3 regions of the Paenibacillus sp. FSL k6-2145 genome follow, and region 1 is predicted to be linked to each of the others. Evidence: riboswitches for the same ligand, from Rfam matches in the RefSeq annotation. Region 1 holds a riboswitch; each other region holds the start of a gene.
What was found. A riboswitch is a leader RNA that binds a small molecule or an ion and turns the genes downstream of it on or off. The one in region 1 is predicted to bind cyclic di-AMP.
Positions count from the first base shown of each region.

Region 2: linked by a shared signal. The riboswitch ahead of NZ043_RS26935 (3D domain-containing protein) and the one ahead of NZ043_RS09840 (C40 family peptidase) in region 1 are both predicted to bind cyclic di-AMP.
Region 3: linked by a shared signal. The riboswitch ahead of NZ043_RS16340 (hypothetical protein) and the one ahead of NZ043_RS09840 (C40 family peptidase) in region 1 are both predicted to bind cyclic di-AMP.

Region 1 is NZ_CP150267.1:2,232,968-2,236,246, reverse strand. Features, by position in the region: gene NZ043_RS09850 (M1 family metallopeptidase) at 1-98, shown strand, start outside; gene NZ043_RS09845 (hypothetical protein) at 109-960, shown strand; cyclic di-AMP (ydaO/yuaA leader) riboswitch at 1,206-1,343, shown strand; gene NZ043_RS09840 (C40 family peptidase) at 1,383-1,817, shown strand; gene NZ043_RS09835 (GNAT family protein) at 2,173-2,667, shown strand; gene NZ043_RS09830 (cytochrome c) at 2,818-3,174, shown strand; gene rbsK (ribokinase) at 3,249-3,279, opposite strand, start outside.
Region 2 is NZ_CP150267.1:6,124,571-6,127,849, forward strand. Features, by position in the region: gene NZ043_RS26925 (hypothetical protein) at 1-212, opposite strand, end outside; gene NZ043_RS26930 (polysaccharide deacetylase family protein) at 367-1,158, shown strand; gene NZ043_RS26935 (3D domain-containing protein) at 1,264-1,935, opposite strand; cyclic di-AMP (ydaO/yuaA leader) riboswitch at 1,938-2,134, opposite strand; gene NZ043_RS26940 (amino acid ABC transporter ATP-binding protein) at 2,353-3,075, opposite strand; gene NZ043_RS26945 (ABC transporter substrate-binding protein/permease) at 3,062-3,279, opposite strand, start outside.
Region 3 is NZ_CP150267.1:3,717,820-3,721,098, forward strand. Features, by position in the region: tRNA gene NZ043_RS16330 (tRNA-Leu) at 232-314, shown strand; gene NZ043_RS16335 (glutathione peroxidase) at 462-941, opposite strand; cyclic di-AMP (ydaO/yuaA leader) riboswitch at 1,312-1,487, shown strand; gene NZ043_RS16340 (hypothetical protein) at 1,603-2,001, shown strand; gene NZ043_RS16345 (HAD family hydrolase) at 2,194-2,877, shown strand; gene NZ043_RS16350 (Nramp family divalent metal transporter) at 3,015-3,279, opposite strand, start outside.

The DNA of each region.
Region 1 (3,279 bases):
ATTTCCTGAAATCCGGACTGGATGAGCGGACGAAGTCCCGCTGGAGCATGAGTGTAACCAAACTAATAGAAGCCATATTCGGAGGTCTGTCATGGTGAGGTGGAAACGGTGAAAGCAAAAATACGTGAAGGCTGGTTTCTCGTCCGTCAGCATATGTTCATTGCCGCACTCTTATTTCTATATCAGCTCATTTGGGGATATTTCTTCTATCGAATGGTACAATCGGCGGTCATCCCCCTACTCCTGCGCTATCCAGATTCTGATGCCGGGGAGCTGAGTACACTTTTGTTTAAAATGGAAAGTCAACTTAACCTGTCTACTCATCCGGAGGTTCATCGTTATCTGTGGATTCTAGGGGGCATGCTGCTGGTTCGCATGTTGATCAGCCCCCTCATTCAGGCAGGACTGCTCTACTCACTTCAGCACTTTAATTCTACAGAAGAGCGCATCCCCTTTGTCCGCGGAATCAAAAATCTGTGGAAACCGATGCTGCTGCTCCACACCATACGTACTTTATTGATACTTCTGCCCGCCTACTGGCTCTTACCGAAGCTCTACTCGATTCTCATGGACGGATTTCATTCCCTTCAATTACTTTTGCCTAGTATACCTTATGTTGCTGCCTGGATTGTATATGGTTGGATCATCCACCATGCCATACTCTACATGCAGTTCGGTGTGTCGGCACCAGAAGGAGAAGGCGGGGCTCACGGTATTCTCAAAGCACTCTGGATTGCACTGCGTCATCTCATCGCTGTAATCGGCATTGCACTCCTGCTGGGCGGAGTACACCTGCTCGTCTTTGGGTCATTCACTTCAGCCTCATGGTTATTAACGGGACTTACCGGACTTATACTACAACAGACGTATCCACTTGCTAGATGTCTATTAAGTCTGTGGAAAATATGCAGCCATTTCCGATTATGGCAGTCCAAAATATCCAAAGGTGAGAGCAGATAGTTTAAAAATTGTTACCATCGTATGTTAAACTCACGGCCTAATATGTACTTATAAATAGGCAAACCTCAACCTTTCCCCGTCAAAGGTCGAGGTTTTTTTTGCTAAATTTGTTGCTAAACGTTGCCAAAGCCGTACTCCTCTGTTACAATAATCGCAGTGAGTTTTTAGTAACAACTTTGTAATCTTTACATTCATATTTGTAACTACTTAAAATTAAATCGTCATTTCTTGATTTCGCAGGTGCATAACTAGCATAGCCAAATTCCTGGCACCTGGGAAGCGGGGGAACCAGTTATGGGTGAATTGATCTTGCTACAGAGGGATCATAGGGGACCTTCAACCGAATCCTTAAGCTAACCTCGCAGGCGTTGGAAGGGGAATATCTCTTGTTCAAGAAGAAATTAACCGCAGCTGTACTTAGCATCACATTCGCTTTATCGCTTGGTGCAGGTAGCGCATTCGCAGATTCAAAGATGGACACAGTAATTGATTCAGCAATGGGAACTACATACAAAAGTGGGGGAACAACGCTTAACGGCTTTGACTGCTCCGGATTTACACGGTATGTATTCGACAAGTTGGGTATTGATTTGGCACGCCAATCCAGTTCCCAATTCGACATGGGCGATTCCGTATCACGCATGGAAATGAGAGCTGGCGATCTGGTGTTCTTTAATACAACAGGTAAAGGCGTATCACATGTAGGAATCTTTGTAGGGGATGGAAAGTTCGCACACTCCTCTTCTTCCAAAGGCGTTACGATCAGTGCATTGAGTGAAAGCTATTGGGCCAATCGTTATGTTGGCGCGAAACGGATTATGAGCACGGACGCATATGAATCACTGGCCCTTGACTAGGGACAAGCTGAGCAAAATGATGCTGTAACCATTAACCATACTGGAACGAAGCAAGAAGCATAACAGAACCGCCCGGTACATTCTCCGCAGGAATGTATCCGGCGGTTTTTTTGTGCTTCAATCCTTATTCATGTTGCAAGTTATACTCAGGGCATATCCTGCGACATCAACAGGTTCGTTTTGCGTTCGTTCGTCCGTGCCCTTATGATGTTTTTACCCATCCCGTTATAATATAAACGGAATTACCGGAACTTTTGTTTCATTTTTTTTCTTGAGAAGGAAGACTTGCTAAATGAACATCTCTTTTGTAGAGTGGACAAAGAGTTCTGTTTCAAGGAAAGGAGCATGCAGGTGTATGAAGGAAACCCCTGTGACGTTTCACGTTGTACCCATGCGAGAAGAACATGCGGAGCTTATCTGCAGTTGGCAGTATGACCCGCCTTACAATATCTACAGCTGGCTCCCCTGGGACCAGATGAAAGCTCTGGAAGTGGAATTCGGAGATGCACAGCTGCGGCAGGAGCAATATGCGATCGTCCTGGATCAGAACGATCGTATATGTGGGTTTGCTCAATACTTCCCACTTGAAGGGGTAACCCGGATTGGCCTTGGCATGCATCCAGAGCTGTGTGGTCAGGGTCAAGGGACAGCTTTTGTCACTGCCATTGTACAGGAAGCCATTCGCCGAAATCCCACGAACGAGATTGATCTGGAAGTACTCACTTGGAATGCTCGTGCCATTCAAGTCTATCTGAAGAGTGGATTTGTCACCCAAGATACATACGAACGACAGACCCCAAGCGGCTTGAAGCCCTTTCACTGTATGGTTTATGAAGGGCCTCGCGGTTAGAATCCATTGCAAAACAACTAAATTTGCCCCTTGTTATGTGATTAGTTCAAAAAATTCCCACAAAATGCTATGATGTCAGTACAGGTTCCGTTATAATGATATGGATAGTTTCAGGTTAGATGATCTTTCATTCTGGAGGGGACATAAGGGATGCACAAATGGATCATGAGCGGAGTATTTTTTGCAGCATGCGCTTTAGCTATTGTTTTAATGTTTACGCTTCCAGGGAAAGAAGAAGTGGCTGAAGAAGCCAAGCCAACCATGCCGGAAGTAACATTGGATGCCGGACAGGCTGAAGCACTGGTCAAAGCCAATTGTATCTCCTGTCACGGGGATCAGCTTCAAGGTGGCGTAGGACCTGCTCTGGCCAATATCGGCAGCCAGGATGATCTGGAGAAGATCTATTCTACGATTGTCAAAGGTAAAGGTGGTATGCCTTCCTTCAAGGGCAAACTGCAGGATGAAGAGATTGCAAATATCGCCATGTGGCTGTCAGAGAAGAAATAATCTCTGCACGCACATAATGAAGAGGCCCTTAATCCCCTTTTGGGAGAATAAGAGCCTCTTTGTTATACCAATTATTAGGCCTCTGCCGCATGCTCAGCCAGAAAG
Region 2 (3,279 bases), 3.2 Mb from region 1:
AGCTGCAGGGCAGCCTTTCGGGCAAGCCGCTCACACAGCTCTTGTTCCTTATGCCCAGGAATATGTACCGTCGTCCCGCTGACGCGCTCATGATCCACGTAGAACGTGGCTACGGCGCCAATATGCGCCTTTCCTCCGGTAACGAGAAAAACCTTATCCTCTCCTGCTTCAATCACCTGTAAACGTATGGATTTCAAATCATATGTACTCATATCCTATCCACCTATCCTTTTCTATATGTTATATATGGAGGAATTATGGCTGTCATAAGCTAAATCCGCAATGAAACTTCTCACACTACGCATATTTTATGAAACCCCCGGGCATACCAAGAAGAACGTCATTTTGGAAAAGGAGGCCGTTATTATGCGCGTACGCCTCATTATGCTGATGGTTATCGTTATTTTTCTCGGAGGATATCATGCTCCAGTTTCATCGCGGGATGTTTCAAGCCCGCCAAGTGAATCAGTATCAGGTTCGGATTCTGCGGAAGAAGAACAACTGACATTGGGACAGTTACGTCAAAAATATGCCGATACGTTCAAAACCAATGGTCCTTCAACAAAGAAGGTTGCACTGACTTTTGATGATGTACCTGATCCACGGTTTACTCCACCAGTGCTGGATGTATTGAAGAAATACAATGTCAGAGCTACATTCTTCATCGTGGGTAGTCGTGCTGAGAAACATCCGGATCTGGTGAAACGCATCGTTAAGGAAGGGCATATGGTTGGTAATCACAGCTACAATCATCCTGAATTCAGTAAGCTGTCGATGAATGCCTTTCGCAAACAAATTTTACATACCGGGGATATTATTCGACATTTAGCGGGATATACGCCCAAGATAATTCGGCCACCTTATGGAGACATTAATGAAGAACAGCTGCAATGGGCTGCTAGACAACACTATAGCATTGTAAACTGGAACGTTGACTCACTGGACTGGAAAGGCCTCTCCAAGGAAGAGGTGAAGGATAACATCCTATCTGCCGTGAAACCTGGCTCCATCGTTCTGCAACATGCAGGAGGCGGTGTGGGATCTAACCTGAACGGTACGATTGAGGCATTGCCTGAAATAATTGAAGAACTGCGTAACCGGGGGTATGAACTGGTCACCTTGGACGAGATGTTGGGATTGCCAAAGGCCAAAGATTAAGATGACTGCGATAGCAAATAAATGCAATATTAAAAGGGTGCTGTTCAATCGCAAATTAGCGACTGGCAGACACCCTGTTTGAATTTGTTAGATGTAATTTACTTTCTACTTAAGAATGTACAGCTCGATATCCTGAAATCCAAATGTGCTTACGGACTGTTTGCTACCCGGGATAAAGATATCAATCCGGTGACCCTTGATTGCACCGCCCACATCACGCGCTGTGGCTACAAAAGCCTGTTTTGGCAATCCTGGATGGCTATGACCAGTTACCAGTACTTTGGTTCCGAGTGGAATTACACTTGGATCAACTGCAATCGTACCCAGTTCAAGGTCATTTCCGAAATAATCGACTGCACCCCATCCTCCATTTTCAGACGGATCTGCAGAGTATGCCGTTGCTTTCACGTTCACAGCTTTGCTGTAATCAAATGTTTTACCCCAGGCTTGAACCACTTTGTTATCTGCGTTAACGTCCAAGCTTGCTGTGGTAACCGTTTTGGCTTGGGTCTTGCTCTCCGTCGCCGCGGCAGCTACATTGTTTGCCTTACCGGGAATCGTAATTTTCAAACCACCATAAATATTGTAAGGTGAAATGTCGTTATTTGCTTTAACCAACGTGTTCATTGCTACTCCATATTGTTTTGATAAGGTGTAGAAGGTATCCCCTTCTTTGGCCACATGAACTGAATCGGCGTGAGCCGGAACGGCTTGAATGAGCATTGCTGTTGTCAATAATGCTACTGCTGTTTTGGCTATACGTTTCTTGTTAATCATGGTCTTCCTCCCTCATTGTGCCTGCGAAGTTAGTTGTCGGATTCGGATGAGGAGCCCACCCTATAGGTTCTTCATTACATTTAAAACGTTATGTACCCCTAATTCACCCCAAGCAGTGTGCTGTAGATCTTCCCCCTGCACAATCTGCATCGTTACATCCCCCGCACTCCCTGTCCGGAAGTTTCGGCAGAGTTCAATATATCACAATTTTGTAACCTGAACTTGTAGTAATTCTTACCAAATGGTTTTTTAGCATGTAAGCATAATTAAGAATACTGGATACTTTAGAAAAGTTGGGAGATCCGATACTTTACATTTGGTAACAGAATAGTTACTTTTTCGAATTCATACGTGATTATTATCCATAAAAAATAGCGTTACCGACTCGAAGTCAGTAACGCTATTTGATCACTTCGTTTAGAGTACTTTCGCAAGAAAATCACGTGTACGTGAATTTTTTGGTGCTCCAAACACCTCATCAGGTGTTCCCTCTTCTACAATAACCCCGCCATCCATGAACAGGATCCGGTCTCCCACTTCACGTGCAAAACCCATCTCATGTGTTACGATGACCATCGTCATCCCGCCTTCTGCAAGACGTTTCATGACATCCAACACTTCACCGACCATCTCGGGGTCCAGTGCCGAAGTAGGCTCGTCAAACAGCATCACATGCGGCTGCATGGCCAATGCTCTAGCAATGGCGATCCGCTGCTTCTGTCCACCAGACAGCTGATTCGGGAATGTATCTTTTTTATCGTACAAGCCCACGGTGTTAAGCAGATCAGCAGCAATTTTCTCCGCTTCCTGAGTGGATTGTTTCTTCACTTTAATTGGAGCAATCGTGATGTTTTGCTGAACCGTTTTGTGTGGGAACAGGTTGAAATGCTGGAACACCATGCCCATTTTTTCCCGAGTTGCATTAATGTTGTGCTTCGGATCAGTGATTGACACGCCTTCAAAATCAATCTCACCCGAGGTAGGCTGTTCCAACAGGTTCAGACAACGTAAGAAAGTACTTTTACCTGAACCGGAAGGGCCGATGACTACGACAACCTCACCTTTGCCAATTGTCACGTTAATGCCTTTAAGCACATCGTTATTTCCATAAGATTTGTGTAATTGTCTAACGTCTATCACTTGCACTCAACTTCCTTTCCAGTCGTCCCAGCAGCTTGGACAAAATGAACGTTAATACAAAGTAGATGGCTGCTGCAATCAAAAATGGACTCAAGCCTTGATACGTAATGTTTTTGACCACACTTGCCTGATACATAATGTCCACCATACCGATAACGGAGATAATAGAGGATTCCTTGATGATGGTTATGAATTCATTACCGA
Region 3 (3,279 bases), 1.5 Mb from region 1:
AAGGTTAAATATCTGCGAAGTGCAGGGAGGACTAGATATAAATGAATCAATAAGATCAGCTCAATCCGGAAAGGAGGGGATCAAATCTAATGTATGCAGTTCATGGGTAAAGATGACGAGATTATGCGATTTTTGATGAAAATGCCTAGCTGAAAAAGAAGTATTAAAAAATACTTTACTTTTGGTTCTGAACCCGGTATAATCAATTCTGTTGCCGATTATTTACGACATGCGGTCGTGGTGGAATGGCAGACACGCTATCTTGAGGGGGTAGTGGGCGTATGCCCGTGGAGGTTCGAGTCCTCTCGACCGCATCATATGAACGATTAAAAAGAAGCTTTCCATTAATGGAAGGCTTCTTTTTTTGTCTTTTTGAACAGTTTGACATCAAAGTTGATAAAAAAGGCCATCCATTACCGGGGCAATGCTGCTCTACCTTCCGGCTACGGGTGGCCAATGTATTATTTTTGCAGCAAGTTCTTGATATCTTCTTCAATCTTGTCCGGTGTTGTTTTGGGAGCATAACGTTTAATTACCTGTCCGTTCTGATCCACAAGGAATTTGGTGAAATTCCATTTGATTGCTTTGGAGCCGAGCAGGCCAGGAGCTTCTGTGCTAAGGTGCTGGAAGAGAGGGTGAGCGCTTGAGCCGTTCACATCAATTTTCTCAAACATAGGGAAGCTCACGCCATAATTCATCTGACAGAACTCGGCGATATCGTCGGAAGATCCTTTTTCCTGGGCAAACTGGTTGCTTGGAAAACCAAGGACTTCAAATGGCGCATCCTTGAACTTGTCTTGCAATTCTTGCAGACCTTTGAATTGAGGTGTAAGGCCGCATGAGCTTGCCGTATTCACAATCAGTAACACTTTGTCACGGTAGTCGGACATTTCAACTTCTTGACCGCGAAGGGTATTCACTTTGTAATCGTAGACTGTCATCTAAATCGCCTCCATGATATCATCTGATACCTCTTATTATATTGGTTACAATTAAATAATGCAAAACTAATATGGTGTTAAATGAATCAAAAGAGGCAAGTTGTGCAGAATGCGTGAATGAAATGCGTAGTGATTTTCGTCAGAGTGAGAATTAGATAGATTTAAAGAGATGGATAGAGTATGACCTTGTTGTAAGCGCTATTATATGTGAGTATTGCCGAAAATCTGTCGATTCGGTGATCTGTGCGGACTTTACACCGACATGGCGCGGGTGTATGATTCATAACGTAATTTCAATTTAAACTAAATTGTACCTGAAAAACGAAACAAACGATAATATCGCTCGATCTTATTTTAAGATATACGAACGATGTTTTAATCGCTGAGTTTCCATTCATTGATGAGTGGGAAACGGGGGAACCAACAGAATGCGCTGTCCAGGACAGTAGGCATTCATGGGGTGAATTTTCCGGTGACAGCCGGAAATAGGGCGACTCTCGCGCCCGAATCCGTCAGCTAACCTCGTAAGCGTTAAAGGGAGAGGCAACAAGCCGTACGCTGGTTCATGGCGTTTTCGCCATGGGTTCTTTAAGAAGCGTTCGGGAGGCCTTGGTCCCCCACGCTTCTTTTTTGTTGTCTTTTCACGCCAAGGGAGGAACGAATGATGGATACTGAGATGATCTTAGTGACTGCTCCAAATGAAGCAGGACGCAAATTTATTAAATTGCTGATGTACAAAAAAATGCCGTTTGCCGTTCTAACCAACAGTGCAGGGGAAGAGCGCAGACTCCGTAGAATCGGAGTAGAACATGTCATTCGCATGAATACGGCTGCAGCTCAAAAATGGTTTTTGCCGCAGGGCAGCGTAGGCAACGTGTTTATTTTCGAGAACAGCCTGAATCTGACCTGTCGTTATTTACAGATCTGCCGTTCATGGACATCGAAATCCCTGTGCGTCATTACAGAGCAGAGTCATCCTAAGGGCATCTATCGGGGCATGGGCGCAGACCGGATTGTATATTCGCTCAATGGGGAAGTTGGCTTTCTCCTCAATGGGTAATGCCATAGCTTGTGATTGCTCAGGTGTAAGGTGCCTGTTATAATTGAATGTATCGATAAACGGAAATTTGAGGAGACTCATGCATGATGGTGAGTCTTCTTTTTTATGGTTTTAAAGGTAGTTCAAGACTTTTTGACACGAACTTTTAGATTTGGATCAGGAATCACCTGTGGCTTACAAGGAGGAATTGGCGTGCCGGATGTAGGTGGATTGAAATGGTTGTTTTTTGATGTTGGAGATACGCTGGTGGATGAATGGGAGCCGGTTGATGATATTATCGGACAGTTCGTCCGTGAAGCCTGTGCTTTGGGATATCCGGTAAAGATTGAGGCGGTACGCGAACTGTTCGCGAACTGTTACCGAAAATATGAGCAATGGCCTATGAGAGTGGCGATTCGCACATTCGTTGAAGACGAGGGACACCAGAAACAGATTCAGGACAAGTTGAAGTTTCAAAAAGATCTTGAACGTCCTTTTCCTTCAGCGGATTCCGTTCTTCAGCAGTTGTCACGGTATTATCGTATTGGCATTATTGCCAATCAGAGTCCTGGAACGGAAGAAAGACTGGAGAGCTACGGCTTGCGGAAGTATGTTGATGTTCTGGCGTGTTCGGCTGAAGAAGGAGTGTCCAAGCCAGACCCTGAGTTATACGCTGTGGCCTTGAAGCAGGCCGGTTGTGAACCGGAGGAAGCCGTCATGATCGGCGATCGGATCGATAACGACATTATACCTGCTCGGAAGCTGGGCATGCGTACAATTCGGATTATGCAGGGTTACGGAAGATTCCAGCCAGACCGATCGGATGACGAACGTGCGGATTGGACTGTTAATTCATTGGATGAACTCCTGCCATTACTGGTGCCCAATCAGGATTAGATAATTGTTTATTAGAGTTTAGCGTTTTATTATAAAAGGAAACATGTTGCTGTATTGCAACAATAAAGGCTGATCAACTTGGGTATAGAATACCGCAGTTGATCAGCCTTTTTAGTATTTAGTCGATAAGAACGAGATTAGAATAACCGAATCGTCTGAATGATCAGATATACATTCAGCACAACGATAATCGCGGCAATGACCCATGAGATGATTTTGAGCCACAATTTGTTGGCGAATGCACCCATGCTTTTTTTATCACTCGTGAACATCACCAGGGGAATTACAGCAAAGGGTAATTGAAGAGACAGCACGACCTGGCTCAAAATGAGCAGTTCTTCTGTGCCATGTTCTCCTGCAATGGCTGTGACAATTACCGCCGGGATGATGGCGATCAGACGT